DNA from 3 places in the Streptomyces sp. NPDC020780 genome. Region 3 is predicted to be linked to each of the others. Evidence: predicted binding sites of a transcription regulator. Region 3 holds the regulator's gene; each other region holds the start of a gene.
The links. Region 3 encodes HrcA, which represses chaperone genes, less so after heat shock. Its sites were predicted from a motif close to TTNGCACTCNGNNNNNCNGAGTGCNAA; they were not measured.

Region 1 (3,275 bases), on a different contig from region 3:
CGCCCCGACGACCGGCCTGTCGGCGACGATCCGGCCCAGCCTGGACGCGTTCCGCGACGCCGGCCTCGCCGCCGGCAGCTGACCACCCGAGACCGAAGGAAGGCACCCCCATGAGCGTCAAGGTCCGTATCCCCACCATCCTCCGCACCTACACGGGCGGCCAGGCCGAGGTCCCGGCCGAGGGCGCCGTCCTCTCCGAGGTCATCGCGTCCCTGGAGAAGGACCACCCGGGCATCGCCGCGCGGGTCCTGGACGACCAGGGCAAGCTGCGCCGCTTCGTGAACGTGTACGTCAACGACGACGACGTGCGCTTCGAGGGCGGCCTGGACGCGGCCACGCCGGACGGTGCCGGCGTCTCGATCATCCCGGCCGTCGCCGGAGGCTGACGCGGCTGCCGGACGTCCGTGCCGGCTGCGCGACGTGACCACGATGACCCCCTCCGCGAGAGAAGCGGAGGGGGTCATTCTGCATGGTTGAGCGGGGTACAGTTGGGGAAGCCCCCGCAGCTGCCCGTGCCACGCGCATATGAGAATGCGCCCGGACGCGACGAGAAGCAGCCAATGTGCGTGCACTCCTTGCGTCATAAGTGGCCTTTGTCTGGCCCGAGTTGCCCTGGAATCTTGCGAGTTACCCCTGTCCGGGCGTTCCCGTGTGCCCAGAATTCTCGTCCGACTGACCTGTTGCAGAGGGCAGTTGGGCAGATACATTCGGCCGCGGTCGACGCGTTCCGGCGCACGCCGCCCCCTCCTGTCGGGGGGTGAGTTTGACCCGGGTCCGCGAAGTGCGGTCCTGTGCAAGGGCCAGTAATAGGGGAGTTAGGCATGGCTCAGGGCACCGTCAAGTGGTTCAACGCGGAGAAGGGGTACGGCTTCATCGCGGTCGACGGTGGTGCGGATGTTTTCGTCCACTACAGCGCGATCCAGATGGACGGATACCGCACCCTCGAAGAGGGTCAGCGAGTTGAATTCGAGATCTCGCAGGGCCAGAAGGGGCCGCAGGCGGACATGGTCAAACTCGCCGTCGGCTGAGCTCGGCGCGGTCGGCCGACCACACCGAACACTACTCGCACACGCGGGGCCCGTACCTCCTCGGGGGGACGGGCCCCGCGTGCGTCCGGGCGCGGCGTGCGGCGCGCCGGGCGCCTCCCTCCGTGCGGGGTCACTGGCGTCCCCGGGCGCGCCACGGGCCGGTCGGGCGGCCCCCGCGCGCGGTGGCGCCCCGCCTTCGGGGCTGTCCACGGGCCGGGACGTACGCCCGTCCCACCTGCCGTTCGCACCTTCGCCCGCAGCGAGCCATCCTCGAAGGCGCTTGCACTCGAAGGGGTCGAGTGCTAATCATTGGCGTTAGCACTCTCCAGGTGAGAGTGACAGAACGTGGACCGGGCCGGTGAGGCCCGCAGGCCTGGTGGGGCAGGGAACCACCGGGCACGCTGGCCGTCCGTCGCGGGCGCCTCTCGGTCCGGAGAAATCCTTCCCCAAGCTCTCAACTGCGTTCGAGCAGGGGAGACCCCATCAGTCCGGGAGGACCACTTCACATGGCCAAGATCATCGCGTTCGACGAAGAGGCACGGCGCGGTCTCGAGCGCGGGATGAACCAGCTCGCCGACGCCGTCAAGGTCACCCTCGGCCCCAAGGGCCGTAACGTCGTCCTCGAGAAGAAGTGGGGCGCGCCCACGATCACCAACGATGGTGTTTCCATCGCCAAGGAGATCGAGCTCGAGGACCCGTACGAGAAGATCGGTGCGGAGCTGGTCAAGGAGGTCGCCAAGAAGACGGACGACGTCGCCGGCGACGGTACGACCACCGCCACCGTTCTCGCCCAGGCTCTCGTCCGCGAGGGTCTGCGCAACGTCGCCGCGGGTGCCAACCCGATGGCTCTCAAGCGCGGCATCGAGAAGGCCGTCGAGGCCGTCTCCGCCGCTCTGCTGGAGCAGGCGAAGGACGTGGAGACCAAGGAGCAGATCGCTTCCACCGCCTCCATCTCCGCTGCTGACACCGAGATCGGCGCCAAGATCGCCGAGGCTATGGACAAGGTCGGCAAGGAAGGCGTCATCACCGTCGAGGAGTCCCAGACCTTCGGTCTGGAGCTGGAGCTCACCGAGGGTATGCGCTTCGACAAGGGCTACATCTCGGCGTACTTCGCCACCGACATGGAGCGTATGGAGACGTCGTTCGACGACCCGTACATCCTGATCGTCAACTCCAAGATCAGCAACGTGAAGGACCTCCTTCCGCTGCTCGAGAAGGTCATGCAGTCGGGCAAGCCCCTGCTGATCATCGCGGAGGACGTCGAGGGCGAGGCCCTGTCGACCCTGGTCGTCAACAAGATCCGTGGCACCTTCAAGTCCGTGGCCGTCAAGGCTCCGGGCTTCGGTGACCGCCGCAAGGCCATGCTCGGCGACATCGCCATCCTCACCGGTGGCACCGTCATCTCCGAGGAGGTCGGTCTCAAGCTGGAGAACGCCGGCCTGGACCTGCTCGGCACCGCCCGCAAGGTCGTCATCACCAAGGACGAGACGACGATCGTCGACGGTGGCGGCGAGAGCGACCAGGTTCAGGGTCGCGTCAAGCAGATCCGCGCCGAGATCGAGAACTCCGACTCGGACTACGACCGCGAGAAGCTCCAGGAGCGCCTCGCGAAGCTGGCCGGCGGCGTGGCCGTCATCAAGGCCGGCGCCGCCACCGAGGTGGAGCTCAAGGAGCGCAAGCACCGCATCGAGGACGCGGTGCGCAACGCCAAGGCCGCCGTCGAGGAGGGCATCGTCGCCGGTGGTGGCGTGGCTCTGCTCCAGGCCTCGGCCGTCTTCGAGAAGCTCGACCTGACCGGTGACGAGGCCACGGGCGCCAACGCCGTGAAGCTCGCGCTGGAGGCCCCGCTCAAGCAGATCGCCGTCAACGGTGGTCTCGAGGGTGGCGTCATCGTCGAGAAGGTGCGCAACCTGCCGATCGGTCACGGCCTCAACGCCGCGACCGGCGAGTACGTCGACATGATCGCCGAGGGCATCATCGACCCGGCGAAGGTCACGCGCTCCGCCCTGCAGAACGCCGCGTCCATTGCCGCGCTCTTCCTCACCACCGAGGCCGTCATCGCCGACAAGCCGGAGAAGGCCGCCGCGGCTGCTCCGGGCGGCATGCCGGGCGGTGACATGGACTTCTGATCCCCGGATCAGCAGTTCAGGGCAGTACCCGCAGTATCTGAACGACGTCGGCCCCCCGGGATTCGTCCCGGGGGGCCGACGTCGTTCCGGCCGACGGTTCAGCCGACACGGGTTCAGC
Region 2 (3,275 bases), on a different contig from region 3:
CGGAGCTCGTCCAGGAGTGCCGCTCCCTGCGGGGTACGCAGGGCGGCGAGTGCGGCGAGCGGGTCGCTCAGGTCGGCAGGGGGAAGGGCGTTCACGGCTCCATTGTGAGCCAGGCGGGGGATGCGCCGGGTGCGGCGGAGGTGTCGCCCGAGGCGGCCGGTGTCCCGGTGGCAGGATGCGGCGCCATGCAACTAGTAAGACAAAATGAAAAAAGGGTCATGAACCCCCACAGAAAGGTCTGCGGGGTTCTGGTCGCCCTGCTGATCGGCGCAGCCGCCTCCGGGTGCGGAGACCGCTCGGACGGGGGGCCCGCGGTGGGGCGGGAGCCGGCCGCCGGGGAGCCGGGGGCCACCACCGGGCAGCCGGGCCCCGCCGCGGTGGAGGCCGAGGCGGCAGCCGCGGCCAGGGCGAAGGCCGAAGCGGTGGCCGAGGCGGCGCGCCTGAAGCGGCAGCAGGCCGCCCGTGCCGCGGTCGCGAAGAAGTGGGGGCTGGCGAAGGCCCCGCTCACCGCCCCGCCGCCACCCGCCGAGAAGCCGCACATCACCACCCGTGAGGGCTTCGAGGTCGAGGGCGGGGAGGACCTTCCGCCGGTCTTCACCACCGTGCCCACCAAGGAGCGCGTCGTCTTCCTGACCATGGACGACGGCGCCGAGAAGGACCCCGAACTGCTGAGGATGATGTCGGAGCTGAAGATCCCGTACAGCGCCTTCCTCAGCGACTACGAGGTCAAGGACGACTACGGCTACTTCAAGGACATGCAGGCCCGGGGCGTCACCCTCAGCAACCACACGCTCAGCCACCCCTATCTCCCCGGGCTCTCCGCGGAGGAGCAGCGGAGGGAGATCTGCGGCTCGCAGGACCGGATCGAGAAGCACTTCGGGAAGCGGCCCACCCTCTTCCGGCCGCCGTACGGCAACTACAACGGCGACACCCTGCGCATCGCCGCGTCCTGCGGCATCAAGGCCGTGCCCCTGTGGGCCTCCGAGGCGTTCCCCGACCACATGGAGTGGCGCGAGTGGGACCGTGACCTGCACCCCGGTGACATCATCCTCACCCACTTCCGGGGCCGCGCGCAGTGGGGCGGTTCCATGGCCGACATGGTCCGCAACGTCATGAGGACGGTCACCGCCAAGGGGTACGCCGTGGCCCGGCTGGAGGACTACGTCTGACGGGCCGGCTGCCGTACGGGCGCCTCGCAGGGGCTCGCGCGGAGCGCACGGAACCCTGGGGACGCCTCCCGCGTTGTGCCGGCGTGGCCCGGCCGGCCGCGCCACGCGAGGGTGGTCAATTGGCACTCCGCTTGACCGAGTGCTAATCCCGGTCATAGTCTCAGTGCTGGCACTCCCCACTGGAGAGTGCCAGCACTTCTGCGACAGGGCAGGTCCGGCACCCGCGACGACGGATCGGCCTGGTCGCCACCCACTGACTGTTAAACCCCGTGAGATCTCCGAAGGGGGAGACCGGATCGTGTCGACCACCAGCTCCAAGGTTGCGATCAAGCCGCTCGAGGACCGCATTGTGGTCCAGCCGCTCGACGCCGAGCAGACCACGGCTTCCGGCCTGGTCATTCCGGACACCGCCAAGGAGAAGCCCCAGGAGGGCGTCGTCCTGGCCGTGGGCCCGGGCCGCTTCGAGAACGGCGAGCGACTTCCGCTCGACGTCAAGACCGGCGATGTCGTTCTGTACAGCAAGTACGGCGGCACCGAGGTGAAGTACAACGGCGAGGAGTACCTCGTCCTCTCGGCGCGCGACGTTCTCGCGATCATCGAGAAGTAATTCACCCACGTTTGCTTCTGTTCTGCGCCCCTGGCCGCCTGCGTGACAACTAGCCGGGCGGCGAGGGGCGCAGTTCGTTTGAGAGGACAGCTCAGCCCATGGCGAAGATTCTGAAGTTCGACGAGGACGCCCGTCGCGCCCTTGAGCGCGGCGTCAACAAGCTTGCCGACACGGTGAAGGTGACGATCGGCCCGAAGGGCCGCAACGTCGTCATCGACAAGAAGTTCGGTGCCCCCACCATCACCAACGACGGTGTCACCATCGCGCGCGAGGTCGAGCTCGACGACCCGTTCGAGAACCTCGGTGCCCAGCTGGTGAAGGAGGTGGCGACCAAGACCAACGACGTGGCCGGTGACGGCACCACCACCGCCACCGTCCTGGCCCAGGCGCTCGTCCGCGAGGGTCTGCGCAACGTCGCCGCGGGCGCGTCCCCGGCCGCCCTGAAGAAGGGCATCGACGCCGCGGTGAAGGCCGTGTCCGAGGAACTCCTCGCGACCGCCCGCCCGATCGACGACAAGTCCGACATCGCCGCCGTCGCCGCGCTCTCCGCGCAGGACAGCCAGGTCGGCGAGCTCATCGCGGACGCGATGGACAAGGTCGGCAAGGACGGTGTCATCACCGTCGAGGAGTCCAACACCTTCGGTCTGGACCTCGAGTTCACCGAGGGCATGGCCTTCGACAAGGGCTACCTCTCCCCGTACATGGTGACCGACCAGGAGCGTATGGAGGCCGTCCTCGACGACCCGTACATCCTGATCCACCAGGGCAAGATCGGCTCCATCCAGGAGCTGCTCCCGCTCCTGGAGAAGGTCATCCAGTCGGGTGGCTCCAAGCCGCTTCTGATCATCGCCGAGGACGTCGAGGGCGAGGCGCTCTCCACCCTCGTCGTCAACAAGATCCGCGGCACCTTCAACGCCGTCGCGGTGAAGGCCCCGGGCTTCGGTGACCGCCGCAAGGCCATGCTCGGCGACATCGCCACCCTCACCGGTGCGACCGTCATCGCCGAGGAGGTCGGCCTCAAGCTCGACCAGGCCGGTCTGGACGTCCTGGGCACGGCGCGCCGCGTCACGGTCTCCAAGGACGACACGACCATCGTCGACGGCGGCGGCGACGCCGCGGACGTCAAGGGCCGCGTCAACCAGATCAAGGCCGAGATCGAGTCCACGGACTCCGACTGGGACCGCGAGAAGCTCCAGGAGCGCCTCGCGAAGCTGGCCGGCGGTGTCTGCGTGATCCGCGTCGGTGCCGCCACCGAGGTGGAGCTCAAGGAGAAGAAGCACCGTCTGGAGGACGCCATCTCCGCGACCCGCGCCGCGGTCGAGGAGGGCATCGTCTCCGGTGGTGGCTCCTCCCTCGTCCACGCCGTCAAGGTTCTCGAGGGCAACCTCGGCAAGACCGGCGACGAGGCCACGGGTGTGGCGGTCGTCCGCCGCGCCGCCGTCGAGCCGCTGCGCTGGATCGCCGAGAACGCCGGCCTGGAGGGTTACGTCATCACCTCC
Region 3 (3,275 bases):
GATCGCCGCAGAGCACGACCACGGGCGAGCCCGGCACCAGCACCGCCAGGTCGTGGCCGCTGTGGCCCGGACCCACGTTGGCCAGCAGGACCTGCAGGCCACCGCCCAGATCGAGCGTCAGCTCACCGCTCACCTGATGGTGCGGCACCACCAGCGCGTCGGTCGCCGTGACGGCGTCGTCCTCGCTCATGCCGTGACGCAGCGCGTCCTCGCGCAGCTCTCCGGCGCCGTGCCGCAGCAGCCCGGCCGTGCCGACCGCGCCGTAGACCTCCGCCCCGGCGAACGCGGCGGTGCCCAGTACGTGATCGAAGTGCGGATGGCTGAATGCGATATGCGTCACCCTGCGGCCGAGCATGGCCTGCACCTGGGTCCGCAGTTCCACCCCCTCCCGGAGCGTCGCACCGGTGTCGTGGAGCAGGACGCCGTCGGCCCCCGCCACCAGGGAGACCGTCGCGTCCCAGACGGGAAGGCGCCGCCGCCCCGTACTGTCGCCCAACCGCTCCCAGCCGAAGTCTTCCCAAGAGACGTCCATGCGACGACGCTATCCGCAACGGCCCGCGCGGTCCCGCGACGGCCCGGCCGGTCACCCTTGCCCCGGGGCCGCCCCGCCCCCGTACACTGGCCGGGGGAGTTGCTGGCACTCGAACGCGCAGAGTGCCAGGCAGACGCCGGAGAACCACAGCTGGAGGTGTGCGCCGTGCTCAGTGAACGCAGACTCGAGGTGCTGCGCGCCATCGTCCAGGACTATGTGGGCACCGAGGAGCCCGTCGGCTCGAAGGCGCTCACGGAGCGGCACAGGCTGGGGGTCTCCCCGGCCACCGTCCGCAACGACATGGCGGTGCTGGAGGAAGAGGGCTTCATCGCCCAGCCGCACACCAGTGCGGGGCGTATCCCTACGGACAAGGGCTACCGCCTCTTCGTCGACAAGCTCGCGGGCGTCAAGCCCCTGTCGTCGCCGGAGCGCCGGGCCATTCAGAACTTCCTCGACGGCGCGGTCGACCTCGACGACGTCGTGGGCCGTACGGTGCGGCTGCTCGCGCAGCTGACCCGGCAGGTCGCCGTCGTGCAGTACCCCTCGCTGACCCGCTCGACGGTGCGGCACGTGGAACTGCTGTCCCTGGCCCCGGCCCGGCTGATGCTCGTACTGATCACGGACACGGGCCGGGTCGAACAGCGTATGATCGACTGCCCTGCACCGTTCGGTGACACCTCCCTGGCAGATCTGCGGGCCCGGCTCAACAGCCGGGTCGTCGGACGCCGCTTCGCGGATGTCCCGCATCTGGTGCAGGACCTGCCGGAGTCCTTCGAGAGTGAGGACCGGGGAACCGTATCCACGGTGCTCTCCGTTCTTCTCGAGACTCTGGTCGAAGAGACGGAGGAGCGGCTCATCATCGGCGGCACCTCCAACCTCACGCGCTTCGGGCACGACTTCCCTGTGATGATCCGGCCGGTGCTGGAGGCACTGGAGGAGCAGGTCGTGCTGCTGAAGCTGCTCGGTGAGGCGACGGACTCAGGCATGACCGTACGGATCGGGCACGAGAACGCTCACGAGGGCCTCAACGCCACGTCCGTCGTCGCGGTCGGCTACGGTTCGGGCGACGAGGCAGTCGCCAAACTCGGCGTGGTCGGACCGACCCGCATGGACTACCCCGGAACGATGGGAGCGGTACGCGCAGTGGCACGTTACGTCGGACAGATCCTGGCGGAGTCGTAAGTGGCCACGGACTACTACGCCGTACTCGGCGTGCGCCGCGACGCATCTCAGGACGAGATCAAGAAGGCATTCCGCAGGCTCGCCCGCGAGCTGCACCCGGATGTCAACCCGGATCCGAAGACCCAGGAGCGGTTCAAGGAGATCAACGCCGCATACGAGGTGTTGTCGGACCCGCAGAAGAAGCAGGTCTACGACCTCGGCGGCGACCCGCTGTCCGCCTCGGGCGGCGGCGGTGGCGCGGGCGGCTTCGGAGCCGGCGGCTTCGGCAACTTCAGCGACATCATGGACGCGTTCTTCGGCAACGCCACCCAGCGCGGGCCCCGTTCGCGCACCAGGCGCGGCCAGGACGCCATGATCCGGCTGGAGATCGACCTCAACGAGGCGGCCTTCGGCACGACCAAGGACATCCAGGTCGACACTGCGGTCGTCTGCACGACCTGCAGCGGCGAAGGAGCCGCGCCCGGCACCTCCGCGCAGACCTGTGACATGTGCCGCGGCCGCGGCGAGGTGTCCCAGGTCACCCGGTCCTTCCTCGGCCAGGTCATGACCTCGCGGCCCTGCCCGCAGTGCCAGGGCTTCGGTACGGTCGTGCCGACGCCGTGCCCCGAGTGCGCCGGCGACGGCCGCATCCGTTCGCGGCGCACCCTCACCGTGAAGATCCCCGCAGGTGTCGACAACGGCACCCGCATCCAGCTCGCGGGTGAGGGCGAGGTCGGCCCCGGGGGCGGCCCCGCCGGCGACCTGTACGTCGAGATCCACGAGGTCTCGCACGCCGTGTTCCAGCGCCGCGGCGACGACCTCCACTGCACGGTCACCATTCCGATGACGGCCGCGGCGCTGGGCACCCAGGTGCCGCTGGAGACGCTGGACGGCCTGGAGGAGATCGACATCCGGCCAGGCACCCAGTCCGGCCAGTCGGTCCCGCTGCACGGGCGCGGTATCACGCACCTGCGGGGCGGCGGACGCGGCGACCTGATCGTGCACGTCGAGGTCATGACCCCGACGAAGATGGACCCCGAGCAGGAGCGCCTGCTGCGGGAGCTGGCGAAGCTGCGCGGCGAGGAGCGGCCCACCGGCCAGTTCCAGCCAGGGCAGCAGGGCCTCTTTTCCCGCCTGAAGGACGCTTTCAACGGCCGCTGACGCCTGCCGGCCGCTCATCGGACGTGTCCTCCGCGGCGGCGACGAGGAGGGCCACCGCACCGCGCCGCAAGGGCGCCGAAGCACCACGCCGGGAGCGCGCTCAGGCGCCCGCCCCGACCGCGCCACCGCACCGCCCGCCGGTTCCTCACCGGCGGGCGGTGCCGCGTGACGGGGTGCCCGGCCGATCTGCGGAAAACGGCTGATTCGGCACGGTGCACCGGACGTGGCACGATGCGGGCATGTCCTTGGCGCTGACCGATCTCTGCCGGTATCCGATCGTGCAGGCCCCGATGGCGGGCGGCGTCTCCGGCCCGCAACTCGCCGGGGCCGTCGCGGAGGCGGGGGCCCTCGGTTTCCTCGCAGCCGGGTACAAGACGGCTGACGGGATGTACAACGAGGTCAAACAGCTGCGGCGGCTGAC

Region 1: a site for HrcA is predicted at 1,308-1,334, ahead of groL (chaperonin GroEL). Genes of this name have one in related genera too.
Region 2: a site for HrcA is predicted at 1,289-1,315, ahead of groES (co-chaperone GroES). Genes of this name have one in related genera too.

What each region holds. Positions count from the first base shown of each region.
Region 1 covers NZ_JBIRTB010000008.1:267,162-270,436, reverse strand. Annotated here, with positions in the region: gene thrC (threonine synthase) at 1-82, shown strand, start outside; gene ACH4VO_RS17825 (MoaD/ThiS family protein) at 111-386, shown strand; gene ACH4VO_RS17820 (cold-shock protein) at 822-1,028, shown strand; gene groL (chaperonin GroEL) at 1,535-3,157, shown strand.
Region 2 covers NZ_JBIRTB010000016.1:134,277-137,551, reverse strand. Annotated here, with positions in the region: gene ACH4VO_RS27200 (methyltransferase domain-containing protein) at 1-95, opposite strand, end outside; gene ACH4VO_RS27195 (polysaccharide deacetylase family protein) at 219-1,169, shown strand; gene groES (co-chaperone GroES) at 1,468-1,776, shown strand; gene groL (chaperonin GroEL) at 1,875-3,275, shown strand, end outside.
Region 3 covers NZ_JBIRTB010000002.1:135,103-138,377, reverse strand. Annotated here, with positions in the region: gene ACH4VO_RS04085 (MBL fold metallo-hydrolase) at 1-532, opposite strand, end outside; gene hrcA (heat-inducible transcriptional repressor HrcA) at 698-1,714, shown strand; gene dnaJ (molecular chaperone DnaJ) at 1,715-2,854, shown strand; gene ACH4VO_RS04070 (nitronate monooxygenase) at 3,094-3,275, shown strand, end outside.